DNA from 3 places in the Arthrobacter sp. R3-55 genome. Region 2 is predicted to be linked to each of the others. Evidence: riboswitches for the same ligand, from Rfam matches in the RefSeq annotation. Region 2 holds a riboswitch; each other region holds the start of a gene.
The links. A riboswitch is a leader RNA that binds a small molecule or an ion and turns the genes downstream of it on or off. The one in region 2 is predicted to bind S-adenosylmethionine.

Region 1 (5,577 bases), 1.7 Mb from region 2:
TGGTGCGCTGGCCGCGGCCGTGACGCCGATCCAGCGTTTTGTGGGCAAGGAAAGAAGACTCCCGCCCAAGGCGGCCAACGCCACAACATGCAACCCGGAATAGGCCAGGAAAGGCGCGTTGGATCCATGGCGGTAGGCAAAACCCTCAATGTCAGCAGCGCGCCGGGCGAGGCTGGGGACGAAGAACGGGGCGCCGGCGAGCAATGCGGCGGCGGCAGCGAAAGCCCACCTCTTCGCATTCCCACGTGGCGCGTTGTGGCCTGGAACGGCATCCCTGTCCGGAACGGCGTTCTTGTCTGGAACGGCACGGGCAAACGCGGCGAATCCCACTGGCACGGCGACGGTTCCCACGGCGGTAAGGTGCTGGCCCACGATCCAACCGTGCCGTCCGGAGGTCAGCATGCGCAAGCGTTCGGCGTCGTCCGGTGTCATGTAGACGCGCGAGACCGGCGAGATTCCCACGAGCCACACCACCGTGCCGGCAACGATGACCGCTCCGGCACGGCGATAGGGATGGTTCCCGCTCATGGCAGCAAGGTTAGACCTGCTTGAGGGCCTTCTCCAGATCCAGGATGAGATCATCCACATCTTCCAGGCCCACAGACAAACGGACCACGCCGTCGCTGAGCCCGATCGCCGCCCGCCCCTCCGGCCCCATGGCCCGGTGGGTGGTGGTGGCCGGGTGGGTGATGAGGGACTTGGAGTCGCCCAGGTTGTTGGAGATGTCCACTACACGCAGGCCATCGAGCAGTGCGAACGCGGAATCCTTGGCCGAACGTCCCGCGGAAGGGAGCAGCTCGAAGGTCAGCACAGTGCCTCCGGCCTTCATCTGCTTCGCGGCAAGCTCGTACTGCGGGTGGGACTTCAACAACGGGTACTTGACCCAGCTGATGGCCGGCTGCTGTTCAAGCCACTCGGCAATCTTCAAAGCAGAGGCAGAACTGTGGTTCACACGGAGCCCGATGGTCTCCAGGCCCTTGGTCAGGACCCAGGCATTGAACGCGGACAACGAAGGGCCGGTGTGCCGCATAAGCTGCTTTACCGGGCCGTCAATGAATTCCTTGGTGCCCAGGATCGCACCGCCAAGGACACGTCCCTGGCCGTCAATATGCTTGGTACCGGAGTAGACGATCACGTCGGCACCCAGCTCGCCGCAGCGTTGCAACAGGGGAGTGGCAAAGACGTTGTCTACCACCACGGTCGCCCCGGCGGCATGCGCCAGTTCGCTGACGGCAGCGATGTCTACGATCTCTTGCATGGGGTTGGACGGAGATTCGAAGAACACAGCAGTGGTTGGTTCCGAGAGGGCTTCACGCCACTGCTCCAGGTCCGGGCCATCAACGAACACGGTTTCCACACCCCAACGGGGCAGGATCTCGTTGAGGATGACGAAGCATGAGCCGAACAGGGAGCGGGCAGCCACCACGCGGTCGCCCGCAGCCAGCAGGGCACCCAGGGCAGTGAAGACCGCAGACATGCCGGACGCGGTGGCAAAGCACGCCTCGGTTCCTTCAAGCAGCCGCAGCCGTTCCTGGAACGTGGCCACGGAGGGGTTGCCGTAGCGGGAGTACACGAAGCGCTCGTCTTCTCCGGTGAAAGCACGCTCGGCAGCTGCGGCCGATTCGTAGACAAAGCCGGAGTTCAGGAAAACCGGCTCGGATGTTTCCTGGAAATTGGTACGGTCAAGGCCACCGCGGACGGCCTGGGTGTCAGGGCTCCAGCCGGCGGCGTCGGGATTGAAAGTCACTTACTCGGTCCCCAGATTCGTCGGCAGGCCACGATTTTTCCAGCCATTGACGGTGCGTTCACCGTAGCGGTCAGGTTCACCCTCGAAACCCTCAAGGACGTTGTACGCCGTGAATCCGGCCTGCGTTGCGGCAATGGCGGCGGAGATGGAGCGCTGGCCGGAGCGACAGATGAAAACGAGTTCCACGGCCTCGTCCTCGGGGGCCTGCTGCTGCAGGTCCTCGATGAAACGGGAGTTGGGGATGCCGCCTGCGAGGCTCCATTGGATGAACAGGGGATCGTTCTCCGTGGCTTTGGTGTCAGGGATGCCGATGTGGGCCCACTCGCCCTCGGTGCGGACATCGACCAGGATGGCGCCTTGCTCGAGCTTGGCCCATGCATCCTGCGGGGTCAGGTCACCTGCGTAGCTCATGCGTGGCCCTCGAATGCTTCTTCGTCGTCATAGTTCTCCAGCTGGTCAACGGCGTCGGCGACGGCGGCATCAGCATTGGCGATCGCGGCGGGGAGCACAATTGCCTGGGCAACAATGACGGTGGTGCCGTTGAAGGTAGCTGCCGGGCTGCCATGGAGCACGTAGCCCTCAGCGAGCGCGCTGTGGATGCGCTCGCAGAATTCACGGTTGTCCGGGCCTGTAATCAGGCGGTAGGAGAGTTTTTCTTCAGTGGGTTCAGGCATTGCTGGTGCTCCTCAGTCACGCTTGCAGTTCGAATTTGTCGATACGCCGAGTAGTCACCTGAGGCACCCCGCCGGAGAGAGGGTTGCCGACCAGCAAGTCAGGGCTTTGCGCTGGTACTCATTACTCAAGAAAAACGTAGCATCCGCGGGCGTCGGGCTGCACTTGCGGGCGCCGATCCGGCCGTCATGTTGCGTAATCGGCGGACGCTTCAGTGCCCCCTTCCTTGAGCGCACGTACTGCCGCGCCGACAGTGGGGTAGAAGTGTTCAGGCGTGAAACTCGCTGCAGTGCCAAGACGGACCAACTTGTCCTTCACCGGGCCCTTGAGTTCGGCGAACACCAGATCTACTCCCTTGCTGGCCAGCCATTCGTCCAGGGTGACCAGATCGTCCAAGGCCGTGGTGTCAATCCCGGTGATGGGTTCGGCGGCAAGGATGACGTGGGTGACGGGGACCGCGGACTCGTCCGGGGCCTCATGCAGTTGTTCGCGGACAAATGCGGCCAGGACCTGGCCGTTTCCGAAGAACAGGGGAGCATCAAAGCGGAGAATCAAGAGTCCCGGGATGCGCTCGGCTTCGGGATGCCGCTCAACGTCGTGGTACCCCGGCAGGCCATCCTCTGCGCCAAGTTCGGTTCGGTACGGATCCCAGGCCCTGCGGACAAAATCCAGGAGCGCCAGGGCAATCGCCACAACGATTCCCTGCAGGACGCCCACGGTCAGGACTCCGAGGAACGCGGCCAGCATCACCACGGACTCGCTGCGGCTAAGGCTGAAGAGCCGCCGGACACCAGCCGGATCTGCGAGGGCAATCGCTGCGGCAATGACGACCGCGGCAAGGGTTGCCGATGGCAGGTACTCCGTCACCCCCGGTGCCAGCAGCATGAATGCCAGCACCAGCAAGGACCCCACCACCCCGGTCAGCTGGGATTTGGCACCTGCATCCACGGCCACGGGCGTCCGCGAGGTGCTGCCGGAAATCGGGAATCCTCCCAGCAGTCCGGTAGCGGCATTGGCCGCCCCGAGCGCAGCCATCTCCCGGTTGCCGGACACCCGTTTGCCGTCCTTGGCTGCCAGGGTCTGGGACAGGACGCCCGTATCGGCAAAGGCCATGAGGGCAATGCCGGCCGCGGCGGGCAGCAATGTCAACGCATCGGCCCATCCAATGCCGCCCAGTGCGGGCAACGGCAGGCCCTGCGGCAAGACTCCGGTGACCTTCACGTCGTCGTTAAGGCCCAAGACCGCCGTCGCTACGCATGAACCAACCACTGCGAACAGGACGCCGGGTACTTTCCACCGCAGGAGCCGCGGGATCCAGATGAGCGCCAGTGAACCTGCACCGAGCAGCAGCGCGGTGATGTTGATGTCACCGCCGAATACCCCGGTGGTGACCTGTCCGAGCTTTTGCCAGACGTCGCCGTCGGCCTCTATGCCCAGGAAAGCCGGCAGTTGCGAGAGCGCCACCAGCAGTGCGATTCCATTGAGGTATCCGAGCCGAATGGGTTTGGACAGCAAACCCGTGATGGTCCCCAGTTTCAGGGCGGAGCCCGCCAGCATGAACGCACCCACCAGCAGGGCCAGGAGCCCTGCCAACGCCACGGACTTACCGCTGTTGCCCGCTGCGAGGGGCACAATCGCCGCAGCGATCAACGGGGCCAATGCTGAGTCGGGTCCGAGGACCATGATGCGGGAAGGGCCCACCGCCGCGTAAACCAGCAGCGGTACGACAGTTGCGTAGAGGCCGGTGACAGGAGGCAAGCCGGCTGCCTGCGCATATGCCATGCCAGCGGGCACCAACAGGGAGAACAGTGCCGCACCCGCAATGAGATCGTGCCGCAGCCATTCACGCTTGTATCCCTTAAGGACCCAGAGGCTGGACAGCCGGTCCTTTGCGGAAGGGCGGGTGGTTGCTGCATTCATACAGCGATCATTCCCGACCCCCGCTGTTTGCGGAACAGGATTCAAGGCCTATGTGGAAATCCGTGCCGTCTCAATCCACGTTCAATTGTGACGTCCCGGGAGCATAATTGACCCAGTACGTCCCCCTGTAACTTCGCATGAAATCAGGTCGCGGTGAACGGACAGAGCAGTTCTACACTCAAGCCCATGCTGCACTTTGGATGGTTTGTGGGCCACGGATTCGGTGTCCAGGGGTGGGGGACGCCCGGTTACGGCCTGGGTTACGACTGGAAGAAACCCGCCCTCTACCAGGAGGCTGTCCGGGCGTTCGAACGATCCGGGTTGGACCTCTTCATCATTGAGGATTCCCTCACGGTGCCGGACACTTATGGCGGTTCGGCCGAGGTTTCCCTGGCCCACGCATCCTTCGCGCCCAAGCATGATCCCTTGGCATTGGTCCCGTATCTTCTGTCCGCCACCGAGCATCTGGGGATCGTCCCGACGGTCAGTGCGTCCTTCTATCCGCCCTTCACTGCAGCCCGTCTCCTAGCCACTTTGCAGCACTTTTCCGAGGGGCAGTTGGGCTGGAACGTGGTGACTTCCGGCAGCGACCTCGCGGCGCAAAATTACGGGCTGGACCAGCAGATCGAACACGACCTCCGGTACGAGAAGGCGGAGGAATTCGTCGACGTCGTTAGGCGGCTGTGGCGCAGTTGGGAACCTGACGCCTTGGTTGAGGACGTTGAGGCAGGTGTGTTCGCGGACCACACCAAGGTGCACCCGATCAATCACGACGGCGACTTCTTCAAGGTCCGTGGCCCCCTGAACACGGCGCCGCTGCCGGAGGAACCCGTGTTGGTGCAGGCCGGTGCGTCGCCCCGGGGCAAAGCGTTCGCGGGCGGGCATGCTGATGTGGCCATTGCCTTGGCGCGTGGTGTTGAGGGCATGAAGTCCTACCGGGATTCCATCAGGGCGGAAGCTGCCCGGGCCGGCAGGAACCCCGACGACGTCAAGGTACTTTTTGTCCTGAAGCCCACCGTTGTGGGTTCTCCTGCCGAGGCCGAGGAATTGCGGGCCCGGCGCCGGGAGCTCAGCCAGCGCGATATCGACAGCCAGCTGAACTCCATTTCCTATCTCTCGGTGATCGACTTCAAGAAGTTCGACCTCGACGCACCCCTTCCTGAGCTGAGCACCAACAGCAACCAGGGCACGTTGGAACACTTCGCCAAGGCGGCACCTCCCGGTTCCACGCTACGGGA
Region 2 (5,577 bases):
CCGCTTCCTCTAATCCGGGCGGAGGGGCATCTTCCGCCCGCGCCGGTGTGGTTTGCTTCTGCCCGCCTTGCGCGGAGCCAGGGACGCTTACGCCGGGGAAGAGGGCGGTGATCCTGGGGTCTCCATGCAGGAATCCACTGACCAGGACCGCCACCACCGCGGCAATTCCGGCCATGAGTACGCCACGGAGAATGCGCCAGGCCGTTCCGGCACGGCGGTGCTTTGGCACACGCGTTTCCCGCTCTGAGTCCACGGTTCTCCATTCCTCACGCCCCTGTCACGCGGGGCAGCGCGGAGGACGAACCAACATTACGGGCTGCGGGGGGAGCCGTCCAAACTAGACAATGGTTGCTCCGAACACCAGGCCCAGCCCGTAGGTGGCGGCGGCTGCTCCCAGGCCGATTGCGAGCTGGCGCAGCCCGCGGCTCAGCGGTGATGTTCCGGACAGCAAGCCCACGACGGCGCCGGTCGCCAGGAGCGCGATGCCCACCAGAACACCGGCCACCATCAGGGCGGCGAATCCCGTCATGCCGAAGATGAAAGGCAGGATGGGAACGATGGCGCCGGAGGCGAAAAAGCAGAAACTGGACATTGCCGCGCCCCACGCCGAGCCCACAGACTCGTGCTCATCCGTGGAGGGCTTTTCCGGCTGCAAGGAGAGGCTGGGATCGCAATCGCAGCTGAACAGGCCCATGCGCTCAGCGGCACGGTGCTCGGCTGCTTCCCGTGTCATTCCGCGGGCCAAGTAGACCAGGACCAACTCGTTGTGCTCGATGTCCAACGACGGAGCAGCCGTGAGGGTGGCTTGCGTGGGCAAGGTTGCGTTGAGCAGTTCGCGCTGCGAACGGACCGAGACGTACTCGCCGGCGCCCATGGACAGGGCGCCCGCCAAAAGGCCGGCCACGCCGCTCATCAGCACCACGGGACTGGGCACACCCGTGGCGGCCATGCCCATGACCAGCGAAAGGTTGCTCACCAAACCGTCATTGGCTCCGAAGACTGCTGCACGGAAAGTACCGGAGAGCCGGTTCCGTCCACGCGTGGCCAGGCCACGGACAACTTCCTCATGGATCTGCTCGTCAGCCACCATGGCAGGGGTTGCCGCGGGTTCGGCGCCGTACGGGGAACGGCCTTCTGCGCGCTGAGCGAGGGCAAGCACAAAGACCGACCCGAAGTTGCGGGCCAGGAAGCCCAGGAACTGGCTCCGGGCCGATGCAGCCTTGGGCATTCCGGCGTGCTCGCCAAGGAGCTTGAGCCAGTGGGCTTCGTGCCGGCCCTCGGCCTCGGCCAAAGCGAGCAGGATTTGGCGCTCTTCGCCGTCGCGCCGTTGGGCAAGTTCGCGGTAAACGGCCGCCTCGGCCCGCTCATCGGCCAGATACTGCCGCCAGCGGCGGATGTCCGATGAGGAAGGCGATGCTGCACCGTCATAAGGGGTGGAAGGGTCCGGAGCGGGGCTCGACGAACCGGGGGATTCGTGGTGCTGTTGCACTTTTTCTCCTGTGCTGGGTGGGGTAGTTGCGGCCCCATTGCACGCCCCACTGTACCGCTTATCTGCAGGGATTTTTGGCTGGTATTCCTCACTGGGAATGTTCGGCGCACCGTAATTTCCGGGCCTCCTTGACCCTCGCTGGACCCGGTGCTCAGATGGAAGGACAGGGGCGGGAGGAATCCCGCGCACGTTCAACAAGGGCTTTGAGCGGCCCGCGAGACGGAGGTTGCACCATGAACACCACCGAATCACACGCCAACTACCCGGAACGGACAACCATTGAGTCCGACCCGGCTTACGACTACGCCGAGGACCAGGAAGTGGACGAGCCCTGGGTTGAGGAAGTGGACGCTCCGGAGGACGACGAACGGGTGGTCCCCATCGACGAAACCGAGGAGTTCCGGGAGGAAGACGAGGAAATCTAGGCCGAATTCTCCCTGGTTGGATTCTCCTGGGGTGGGTCTTGGTGGCTGAAGGTGAAGTGCTGCTGTATACCCGCCCGCCGGCCGACGGCGGCAACTCTGACCGTCAGGGTTCTTGACGCCTCACACCAACGCGTTGGGCGGACGGCTTGCGCCAACGCCCGGGCGATCAGCTGCGCTTGGGGATGGCTGAACTGCCTGGTGCCAGCCTCGGCAGTGATGGTCACCGTGCCCAGGAAGAGGTCGACGGCGGGAATCACCGCCACCGTGACGGCTGCCGTTGCGGGCGGGGTGCTTGCCCGTGTGGTGTTGGCTGCGGGGGTGCTGGTTGCGGGGGTGGTATCGCCTTGGTACGGCAAGGGGTTGCTCCTTGGGGAGTGCTCTTGCCCGCTCGGTTGTCTCTGGTCCGGGACGGGCCGCTTCCTCATCCGAACCACCCGTGAACATGGGGTTGGTGTGTGGCCAGTCGGAGCTTGGCACCACATCTCTTGAAGCTGGGACAACCCTACAGCATCGATGTGGCCCCCATCCGTTGCATTGCCAGGGTTAAACGCAGGCGGCGCCGCCCCGAAGAGGGGAGGCGCCGCCGTCGAACTTTGCTTGTTTCTCTGTACCTGAGTGTGCCTGCTAGGAGGCGGGCGTGGTGAGTTCTTCTTCTGCCACGCGGGTGCCGGCCACGCGGTCCGTCCATGCCTTCATGACGGCGGGATCGGTGGGCTTGCTCATCAGTGAAACCACGAGGTACACCAGGGCGGAGGCAATGAGACCGAAGTAGATGGGCTCGTTGGCGTAGATGCCGTCCAAGGGAACTTCGGCATTGATTTCCAGGATGGTCATGGTCCCGAGGGTTACCACTGAACCGGCTGCCATGGACCAAGCAGCGGCGATGCCCGTTCCGCGCTTCCACACCAGGCCGCCGATGATGGCTACCAGGAGCCCGCCCACCAGGATGTCGTAAGCGATGGTCAACGCGGCCACCACGTCCTTGGTGGAGATGGCGATGATGATTGCGACGAGCCCCAGGCCAAGGACCCACATGCGGTTGGCCTTGACGTCGTGCTCAGGGTTGTCGGAATCGGAAGTGTCTACCTTCTTGCCGAACCAGCTGGCTACGAAGGGCATGACGTCTGCGCGGGCCACTGTTGCCGCAGCGATCAGTGCGCCGGAAGCGGTGGACATCATGGCCGCGACAGCGGCAGCGAGAACCAGGCCGCCGATGCCGATGGGCAGGAGCCGGGTAGCGACCTCCGCGTAAACATCATCCTTGGCCGCGATCTCCACGCCGGAGAGGGCAACACTGGCAGCCATGCCGATCAGGGCACCGGCGAAGCCGTAGAGGATGCAGTAGATGCCTGCAGTGGCGCCACCCCAGCGGGCCACCGTGGGGGTCTTGGCGGTGAACACGCGCTGCCAGATGTCCTGGCCGATCAGGAGGCCAAGGGTGTAAACGACGAAGTAGGTGATGATCGTCTGGAGTCCGATTCCGCCGATGTCGAAGAAGCTCTCATCGACGCGGGCCCGGATGCCGTCGAGGCCGCCTGCAGCGTTCAGGGCGAAGGGGAGCATGAGGAAGAAGATGCCCACTGTCTTGATGACGAACTGGACCTGGTCGGCCAACGTGATGGACCACATGCCGCCGATGGTGGAGTAGACCAGGACGATAGCGCCGCCGATGGCGATGGCGAGCCAACGCTCCCAGCCGAAGAGGACCACGAAAATGGTGGCGTAAGCGCCGGTGGACGTGGCGCACAGCATCAGCGTGTAGGCCAGCATGACAATGCCCGAGGTCTGGGTGGCCGTGCTGCCATAGCGGAGGGTCAGCATCTGGGAGACCGTGTAGATCTTGAGCTTCTGGATGGTGCCGGCGAAGAGCAGGCTAAGCAACAACACGCCCGAGCCGATGGCCACCACCAGCCACATGCCGGAAATGCCGAACTTGTAGCCGAGGCCTACGCCGCCCACGGTGGATGCGCCACCAAGGACCACTGCGGCCATGGTGCCGGTGTAGAGGAAGGGGCCGAGGCGGCGGCCGGCCACCAGGAAGTCGCTGTTGTTCTTGGTGCGGGACTTGCCCCACCAGCCGAAGGCCAGCATGGCGAGCAGGTACACCACCACGATTGCGATATTTATAGCCGAAGATTCCATGAACGGTCCTTGGAGCTGATGCACGGAGGTTGGGGTTTTCGACGATACTCCTGCGAAGCGTCGAAGTCTCTGTGCTGACGATTGGAGATTGGGGATGTGCTGTGTGCCTCACAGGCAACACTTGTTGCCTATGAGGATATGTTGTGATGGGAGTAACAGTCAAGGGGCTTTGGTCATGCTTCCGCGTATTCTGGCGCTCTTGGCCTGTCTCCCGGCTACTATTGCTCCAATGACAGGGCCACATGACAGGCCTGAAAGGTTCGTGAATGAAGGCTCTACCCGTTGAACCGAGCAATGTTCCCGTTGCCATCGGTTCCAGAATCCGCGCAGCCCGGCAGGCGCAGCGCCTTACCATCGAGCAAGTGGCTGATGCTACCGGGCTAACCAAGGGCTTCCTCAGCCGCGTGGAGCGCGACCTGACATCGCCGTCGGTCGCTTCCTTGGTCACCCTGTGCCAGGTGTTGTCGGTCTCTGTGGGTGACTTGTTCGCCGCTCCGGAGACGCACCTGACCAAGCGCGATGACGGCCCCCGCATCTCCCTGGGTGGCCAGGGCATTGTGGAGCGGTTGCTGACGGCCCGCTCCGAGCGCCGCCTCCAGATTTTGCAGGCCACCATTGAACCGCGGGGCCGTGGGGAGAACGAGCTCTACGCAGTGGACTGCGACGTCGATGTCCTGCATGTGGTCAAGGGCAGGATCAAACTCATCCTGACCAACGAGGAATACGACCTCGAGGAAGGGGACACGCTCTCCTTCCCGGGCCGTGAACCCCACACCTGGATCAATCCCACGGACGAGACCGTCGAGGTGCTGTGGGTCCTGGTGCCGGCTGCGAGCCGGTAGGTTTTCTCCCCGCGCCGCGCTCCCTCCCGGTTACCTCCCGTTTTGGAGCCGGGGGAGTGGGCTGAACCCTGGAAACCCGGGGCTCAGTGGTGCAAGGGTGGCCACCAACTGGGCAGGAGCGTCCCGGCGCAGCGTGAGAACCGCCGGAATCTCCGCAATCACCCGCTCCGGTTCGAACCAAATCACCTCCGGCGGGTACCTGAGAACGGAATATCCGTTGATGGTGGAGGCGTTGTTCCGTGCCAAGTCGTTCCGCAATGCCCTCCTGTTGGAGTGAAACGCGAAGCCATCCACTTCAACAATGAGGAATTCTTCGAGAAGTAGGTCGACGCGCCCGATTCCAGGTATGGCTACCTGCGCCTCGAAAGCGATTCCATGTGTGCGGAGCAAGTGCTGCGCATCGACCTCAACGATTGACTCTGCACGTAGATCAAGCTCGTGCAGCGCCGTCAGTACCGGTCTGGATCTGTCCCCGCGGAGTTGCTCCTTGAGCAATGCCAGCGGCACACCGTGCAAGCGAATGGCCGAGGTGGCCATGGCTGTTGATGCCGGAGGCTCGAGGCAACACATCGCGTGCAGCACTACGTCCTCCAGGGCCGCCACTGGCAGGGTGGGATGTGGCTCGAACCGGGCCGTCCTGTGCCGGATAAACCCGCTGCCGTGCCCATGATCGCAGGCC
Region 3 (5,577 bases), 490 kb from region 2:
TGAGGGGTCGCCCTCCCACTTGAGCAAGTACGGGACCTGGGGATCTGCGATCAAGCCCAGAATGCCGATCTGCTGCCACACCAGTTCGCGGCCGTCGGGGAACTTGCGGTTGCCCGGAACAGCGGAGCGGCCAAGGCGGTCCTCGAACGGTGCCAGGTCATCAACAGCGACGCACCAGCCCATCCAGCCACCGCCGGCAGCCGAGCGGGCTCGTACTGCCTGGCCAAAAGGTGCTTTGTCGGAAGCGGGGTGGTCCAGGACCTCCACCACTTCCAGGTACTTGTTATCCGCAAGGGGAATGATCATGTTCCGGGTGCCGAAGCGCGGGTGCACTCCGCCCCGGACAGCGTCCACTCCCAGTGCCGCGGAAATTCGTTCGGTAGTGGCCAAAAGGCCATCTCGTTCACAGGCGTAAGAGACGTGATCCATGCGCATGGCTTCATCTTGGCACTTTGTGATCGGGGTCTCAGCTAAGTCAAGCCTAACTAAGGTGGGATGTGTATAACCGGTGCCAACTGACGTCATGCAGGGACGCTGAAAGTCCGAAAGATTCCATCGGCGTCACAAAGCTGTCTTCGGCTCCGGACACTTCCTAGACTGGCCCCAGCTCACATGCAGCACGTTTCCACAGAACCAATGCGCCACGAACAGGAGAACTCCATGTCCCAAGGATGGTCTTTCGAAACCCGCCAGATCCACGCAGGTCAGGAGCCTGACTCCGCTACCGGAGCGCGGGCCCTGCCGATCTACCAGACCACGTCCTTCGTGTTCCCCAGTGCCGAGAGCGCAGCCAACCGCTTTGCCCTGGCCGAACTGGCGCCGATCTACACCAGGATCGGCAACCCGACCCAGGACGCTGTGGAGCAGCGCATCGCGAGCCTGGAAGGCGGCTTGGGCGCGCTCCTGCTGAGCTCGGGCCAGGCTGCGGAGACCTTTGCCATCCTCAACATCGCGGAGGCCGGCGACCACATCGTTGCCAGCCCCAGCCTGTACGGCGGCACCTACAATCTGCTGGCGCACACCTTGAAGAAGTTCGGCATCGAGGTGACGTTCGTCCAGGACCCGGACAACCTGGACCAGTGGCGCGATGCTGTCCAGCCCAATACCAAGCTCTTCTTCGGCGAGGTTGTGTCCAACCCGCGCCAGGACGTGCTGGACATCGAGGGTGTAGCGCGCACTGCCCACGAGGCCGGCGTGCCGCTCATCGTCGACAACACGCTGTCCACGCCCTACCTCATCCGTCCCATCGAGTGGGGCGCCGACATCGTGGTGCACTCCGCCACCAAGTACCTCGGCGGGCACGGCTCTGCGATTGCCGGAGTCATTGTGGATTCCGGCAACTTCGATTTCGGCAAGGACCCGGAGCGCTACCCGGGCTTCAACACCCCGGACCCGAGCTACAACGGACTGGTCTACGCCCGGGACCTCGGCAAGGACGGAGCGCTGGGCGCCAACTTGTCCTACATTTTGAAGGCCCGCGTCCAGTTGCTTCGCGATCTTGGCTCAGCCGTGGCACCGTTCAATGCCTTCCTGATTGCCCAGGGCCTGGAGACGCTGAGCCTGCGGGTGGAGCGCCATGTCGCCAACGCCACCAAGGTGGCCGAGTGGCTCGAAAGCCACGACGACGTCGAATCGGTCGCCTATGCCGGCCTTCCTTCCAGCCCTTGGTATGACCGGGGACGGAAGTACGGTCCCCAAGGCACCGGCGCCATTGTTGCTTTCAACATCAAGGGCGGTGTCGAAGCAGGCAAGCGGTTCGTGGATGGTCTGGAATTGCACTCGCATGTTGCCAACATCGGCGACGTCCGCTCGCTGGTCATCCACCCGGCCTCCACCACGCACAGCCAGCTGACAGTGGAGCAGCAGGTCGCTGCAGGCGTGAACCCGGGCTTGGTGCGCTTGTCCGTGGGCATCGAACACGTGGATGACATCATCGCGGACCTTGAAGCCGGGTTCCGGGCCGCCAAGGGGGCCTGACGCCGCACTCCTGTGGAGGGCCGTCCGGCCGTCAATTGTTCGCCGGGCGGCATTCCAGGGTGCTGTTCGGCGAACGATGCCGCCAAAAACCGTCACACTGTTGTCACATTCTTCGCCAGAACCGCCCTGTATTTCCTAGACTCTTCGTATTAGGTCATGAGTGCCAGCACATAGCCCCGGCTTGCTGGCCGGCAACCCTCCTCCGCGGTGGGGTGCCCCGGGTGAAGACCTGGCCTGTTCGCACGCAAGGCGACGGGCAAGCGCGAGGTTAAGGTGTCAAAGGAATGACCATTACTGCTACAGCCCTTCCTAAATCCGGAGAAGAAGACGGGACCGTCAAGTACGCCGGCATCGGGCCGTTGGAACTTGAAGCCGGCGGGTTCCTTCCTGACGTCGTCCTGGCGTACGAAACCTGGGGGCAGCTCAACGCGGACGCCTCGAACGCCGTGCTCATCCAGCATGCGCTCACAGGCAGTACCCACGTAGCCCGCGGAGCCACGGATGAGGAAGGCTGGTGGGAGCAGCTGGTGGGCCCTGGCGCCACGATCGACACCGACAAGTTCTTCGTGATCTCCATCAATATTGTGGGAGGGTGCTACGGAAGCACGGGGCCTTCTTCGGAAGCACCCGACGGCCGGCCGTGGGGCTCACGTTTCCCGCTGGTCACCCTGCGCGACAGCACCGTGGCAGAGGCACGCCTTGCCGATGCACTGGGAATCGAGGCCTGGCACGCCGTCCTGGGTGGCTCCATGGGCGGTGCCCGCGCCCTTGAATGGGCTGTGACGTTCCCCGAGCGCGTCAAACGCTGCGCCGTGATTTCAGTAGGCGCCTACAGCACCGCCGAGCAGATCGCTTTCGCTCAGGCCCAAACACTGGCCATCCGCCAGGACCCAAACTTCAACAACGGCGACTACTACGCAGGCAATGCCCCTGAACACGGGCTCGCCTTGGCGCGGCGGATCGCCCACATCACGTATCGATCGGCGCTGGAATTGGATTTCCGCTTCGGTCGGGAAGCCCAGCACCAGGAGACGCCGCTGGCTGCCCAGGTGCTCGGGGAGCGTGGCCGGTACCAGGTGGAGAGCTATCTGGATCACCAAGGGACAAAGCTCGTCCGCCGCTTTGACGCCAACAGCTACATCGCCATCACCGAAGCCCTGATGTCCCACGACGTCGCCCGTGGACGGGGATCGTTGGAGGCGGCATTGTCCAGGACCACCGCCGATTTCTTCGTGGCCGCAGTGGACAGCGACAGGCTGTACTTCCCGGCGCAATCCCGGGAATTGGCGGCAGCCCTGCCCGGTGATGTTCCGGTCCACGTCATTGAGGCTCCGATCGGCCACGACGGCTTCCTCACTGAAATCGGGCAGCTCTCTCCCCAGCTGCGCGAGGCCTTCTTCGCCTAGCCTGCAGGCTGCCTTGGCATCCCGGTGGGCTAGCCGTTCATGATCTCGCCGCGCTGCTTCATGTAATCCTCCATGGCGATCTCGCCGTTGCTGAATTTCTCATCCAGCTCTGCCAGTTTGCGGGCACGGTAGCCTTGCGGCGATCCGCTGGTAGACGGGAACGGTGCGGGGGATGAAGCCCCCGACGACGACCCCTCCTGCGGTGCCGGTTCCGCCGGGCGGATGACGGACGGCTCGGACGGATGGCCCGGGTAGTTCTGCTGCGGGTAACTTTCCGCGGGGTAGGGCTGGCCGGGGTAGTTCTGCTGTGGCGGGAAGCCCGGGCCGGGCAGGTTCTGCGGCGGGTAGCCGGGCTCGCGGAAGGTTCCTTGCTGGATCCGGCGTGCGCGGGAGCGGTTGTACATGCGGATCCCGAGCGGAATCAGCCACGAGCAGACGATGATCCAGAAGATCAGATTGTTCACAGTGCAGGCCTCCTAGGTCTTATCCCAGCTTAGTCCTGCCAGCTAGCCCGGATTCTGCCGGCAAGAGCTCCCTTCCCTGCGCCGAACGGCTCAGAGAAGCCGGGCCTCCATACCCAGGAACCGGCCGTAGCGTGCCACTTCCGCGTCCAGGGCCTCCTGCTCGGAAGGGCTTGGAGGACGGTTCATCCGGACGTCCAGCTGGCAGGTTCCGCCGGAAAAGCCATGGCGCCACCATCCGGCCAACCTGCCGTTCATCAGGACCACATGCATGGGCCCGTTGTCCTCGGGGAAGTATGGCGCTGTCCCGCCCAGGTAATGCCGGGACTGGGAATAGCCCATGACGTATTCGTCATAGCACTGGAGGAGGTCAATCCGGGGGAGTCCTGCGTCATCCGGAGGTGTCGTGCGCCTTCCAAGGGTGAGCTCGCCGACGTCTTCCGTGGCCAGGTAAAACTCGAAACCGTCCAGGGTTACCGAAGCCAGGGCGCCGGGCGAAAGTTCCTCAGTCACGTGGAGGCCCAGTTTTACGTCCTTCATGGTCAGTCCGGACCATGCGGAGCAGTCCTTGATGGTGGCCGGTCCCCGGCTGCCGAAGTAGCGGAGCACCAAGGTTCCCAGGGCCCGCTCCCGGTCCTCCACGGTCAACGGCGCAGGAAGGAAACCCGGCACACGCTCCTCGAAGAGGGCGTACGTCTGCTTCAGCGCGCCCCCGGCGGATCGGATGGGGCTGCCGCTCACCAGGATGCGGCTGATTTCGGCGTGCATGAGGTGGTAAATGAAACCCAGGCCCTTGCTGGGAAAGCCGGACTTTCCCAAGACTTCGGCCAATTCCTCGCGGGTCTTATGGGCTCCATCTGCAACGGCTGCAGCAAGGATAAGGCCGCTTCGGCCGGCGGAGTCCTCATCGATCCCTGTTTGGCGGTACATGCCTTTGTTTCCCTGATGGAGACGGTCCGCGGAGAGCCCCATCAGCCAGCCAAGATCGTCCCGGTGCACAAAGTGCCAGGTGGGCCGGAGGATGTGGGTTCGCAGGATGGTTCCCTCGGCGACGGCCTGTTCCACGTCCGGGGAAGTGGAAGCAGGTGTCCTTTGTGCAACGGTCCACCGGGCATAGGGAAATTCTTGTGACTGGACGGCAAGGAGATTCCGGACCACTTCCCCGGGGCTTTCGGCGCAGGGAGGCCGCAGTTGCTGCCGCCGTAGCCGAATGCTGCGAATGGTCTCGGCGGTCACGCCTGGGCCGTCAGCCAGGGCCGTCACGTCAGCGCCGCGGCAGCAAGGTACCGCTTGGCCCGAAGACGGGACCCGGCGTCGGGCGCTTTGCGGTAATACCGTCACCGGAGGACTGGTGCCGGAGTCGCCGGATGACCCACGGGACAAAGTACTCGCGGGCCCAGACGAGGTCCGATGAGCGGGCCTCGCGCCATGTCCGCGGGGGAAGGGACTTAGGCATCAGCGGCTCAAGGGTGTGCTGGACGTTGAGGGAGTCCAGGACCATCATGGCGATGGTGTGGTGGCCCAGCGGCGAGAAATGGAGGCGGTCCGCATCCCACATCTGAGGATCTGCCAACTGCCGCAAGGACCACATGTCCGCAATGACGGCGTCGTGCCGTGCCGCCACTGTCCTAAGGTTCTCGTTGTAAATGGCCACCTTGCCGCGGATCCGCCCCAGCACCGAAGCTGCGGTGTCCGGACCGTTGAACAGGACCACACTGGCGCCGCCGGAACTT

Region 1: another riboswitch for S-adenosylmethionine. It lies ahead of M1D51_RS02565 (DUF1737 domain-containing protein); the one in region 2 lies ahead of M1D51_RS16730 (hypothetical protein).
Region 3: another riboswitch for S-adenosylmethionine. It lies ahead of metX (homoserine O-acetyltransferase MetX); the one in region 2 lies ahead of M1D51_RS16730 (hypothetical protein).

Annotation. Positions count from the first base shown of each region.
Region 1 is NZ_CP096423.1:527,139-532,715, forward strand. It holds gene M1D51_RS02550 (hypothetical protein) at 1-528, opposite strand, end outside; gene M1D51_RS02555 (O-succinylhomoserine sulfhydrylase) at 539-1,747, opposite strand; gene M1D51_RS02560 (rhodanese-like domain-containing protein) at 1,748-2,158, opposite strand; gene M1D51_RS02565 (DUF1737 domain-containing protein) at 2,155-2,421, opposite strand; SAM riboswitch class IV at 2,435-2,547, opposite strand; gene M1D51_RS02570 (SulP family inorganic anion transporter) at 2,606-4,339, opposite strand; gene M1D51_RS02575 (NtaA/DmoA family FMN-dependent monooxygenase) at 4,493-5,577, shown strand, end outside.
Region 2 is NZ_CP096423.1:3,658,468-3,664,044, reverse strand. It holds gene M1D51_RS16745 (matrixin family metalloprotease) at 1-253, opposite strand, end outside; gene M1D51_RS16740 (VIT1/CCC1 transporter family protein) at 338-1,489, opposite strand; gene M1D51_RS16735 (hypothetical protein) at 1,723-1,914, shown strand; gene M1D51_RS16730 (hypothetical protein) at 1,911-2,270, opposite strand; SAM riboswitch class IV at 2,286-2,405, opposite strand; gene M1D51_RS16725 (sodium:solute symporter) at 2,539-4,056, opposite strand; gene M1D51_RS16720 (helix-turn-helix domain-containing protein) at 4,323-4,898, shown strand; gene M1D51_RS16715 (DUF559 domain-containing protein) at 4,929-5,577, opposite strand, start outside.
Region 3 is NZ_CP096423.1:3,170,143-3,175,719, reverse strand. It holds gene M1D51_RS14715 (VOC family protein) at 1-435, opposite strand, end outside; gene M1D51_RS14710 (bifunctional o-acetylhomoserine/o-acetylserine sulfhydrylase) at 661-1,977, shown strand; SAM riboswitch class IV at 2,130-2,246, shown strand; gene metX (homoserine O-acetyltransferase MetX) at 2,262-3,383, shown strand; gene M1D51_RS14700 (hypothetical protein) at 3,413-3,847, opposite strand; gene M1D51_RS14695 (winged helix DNA-binding domain-containing protein) at 3,938-5,080, opposite strand; gene M1D51_RS14690 (SGNH/GDSL hydrolase family protein) at 5,109-5,577, opposite strand, start outside.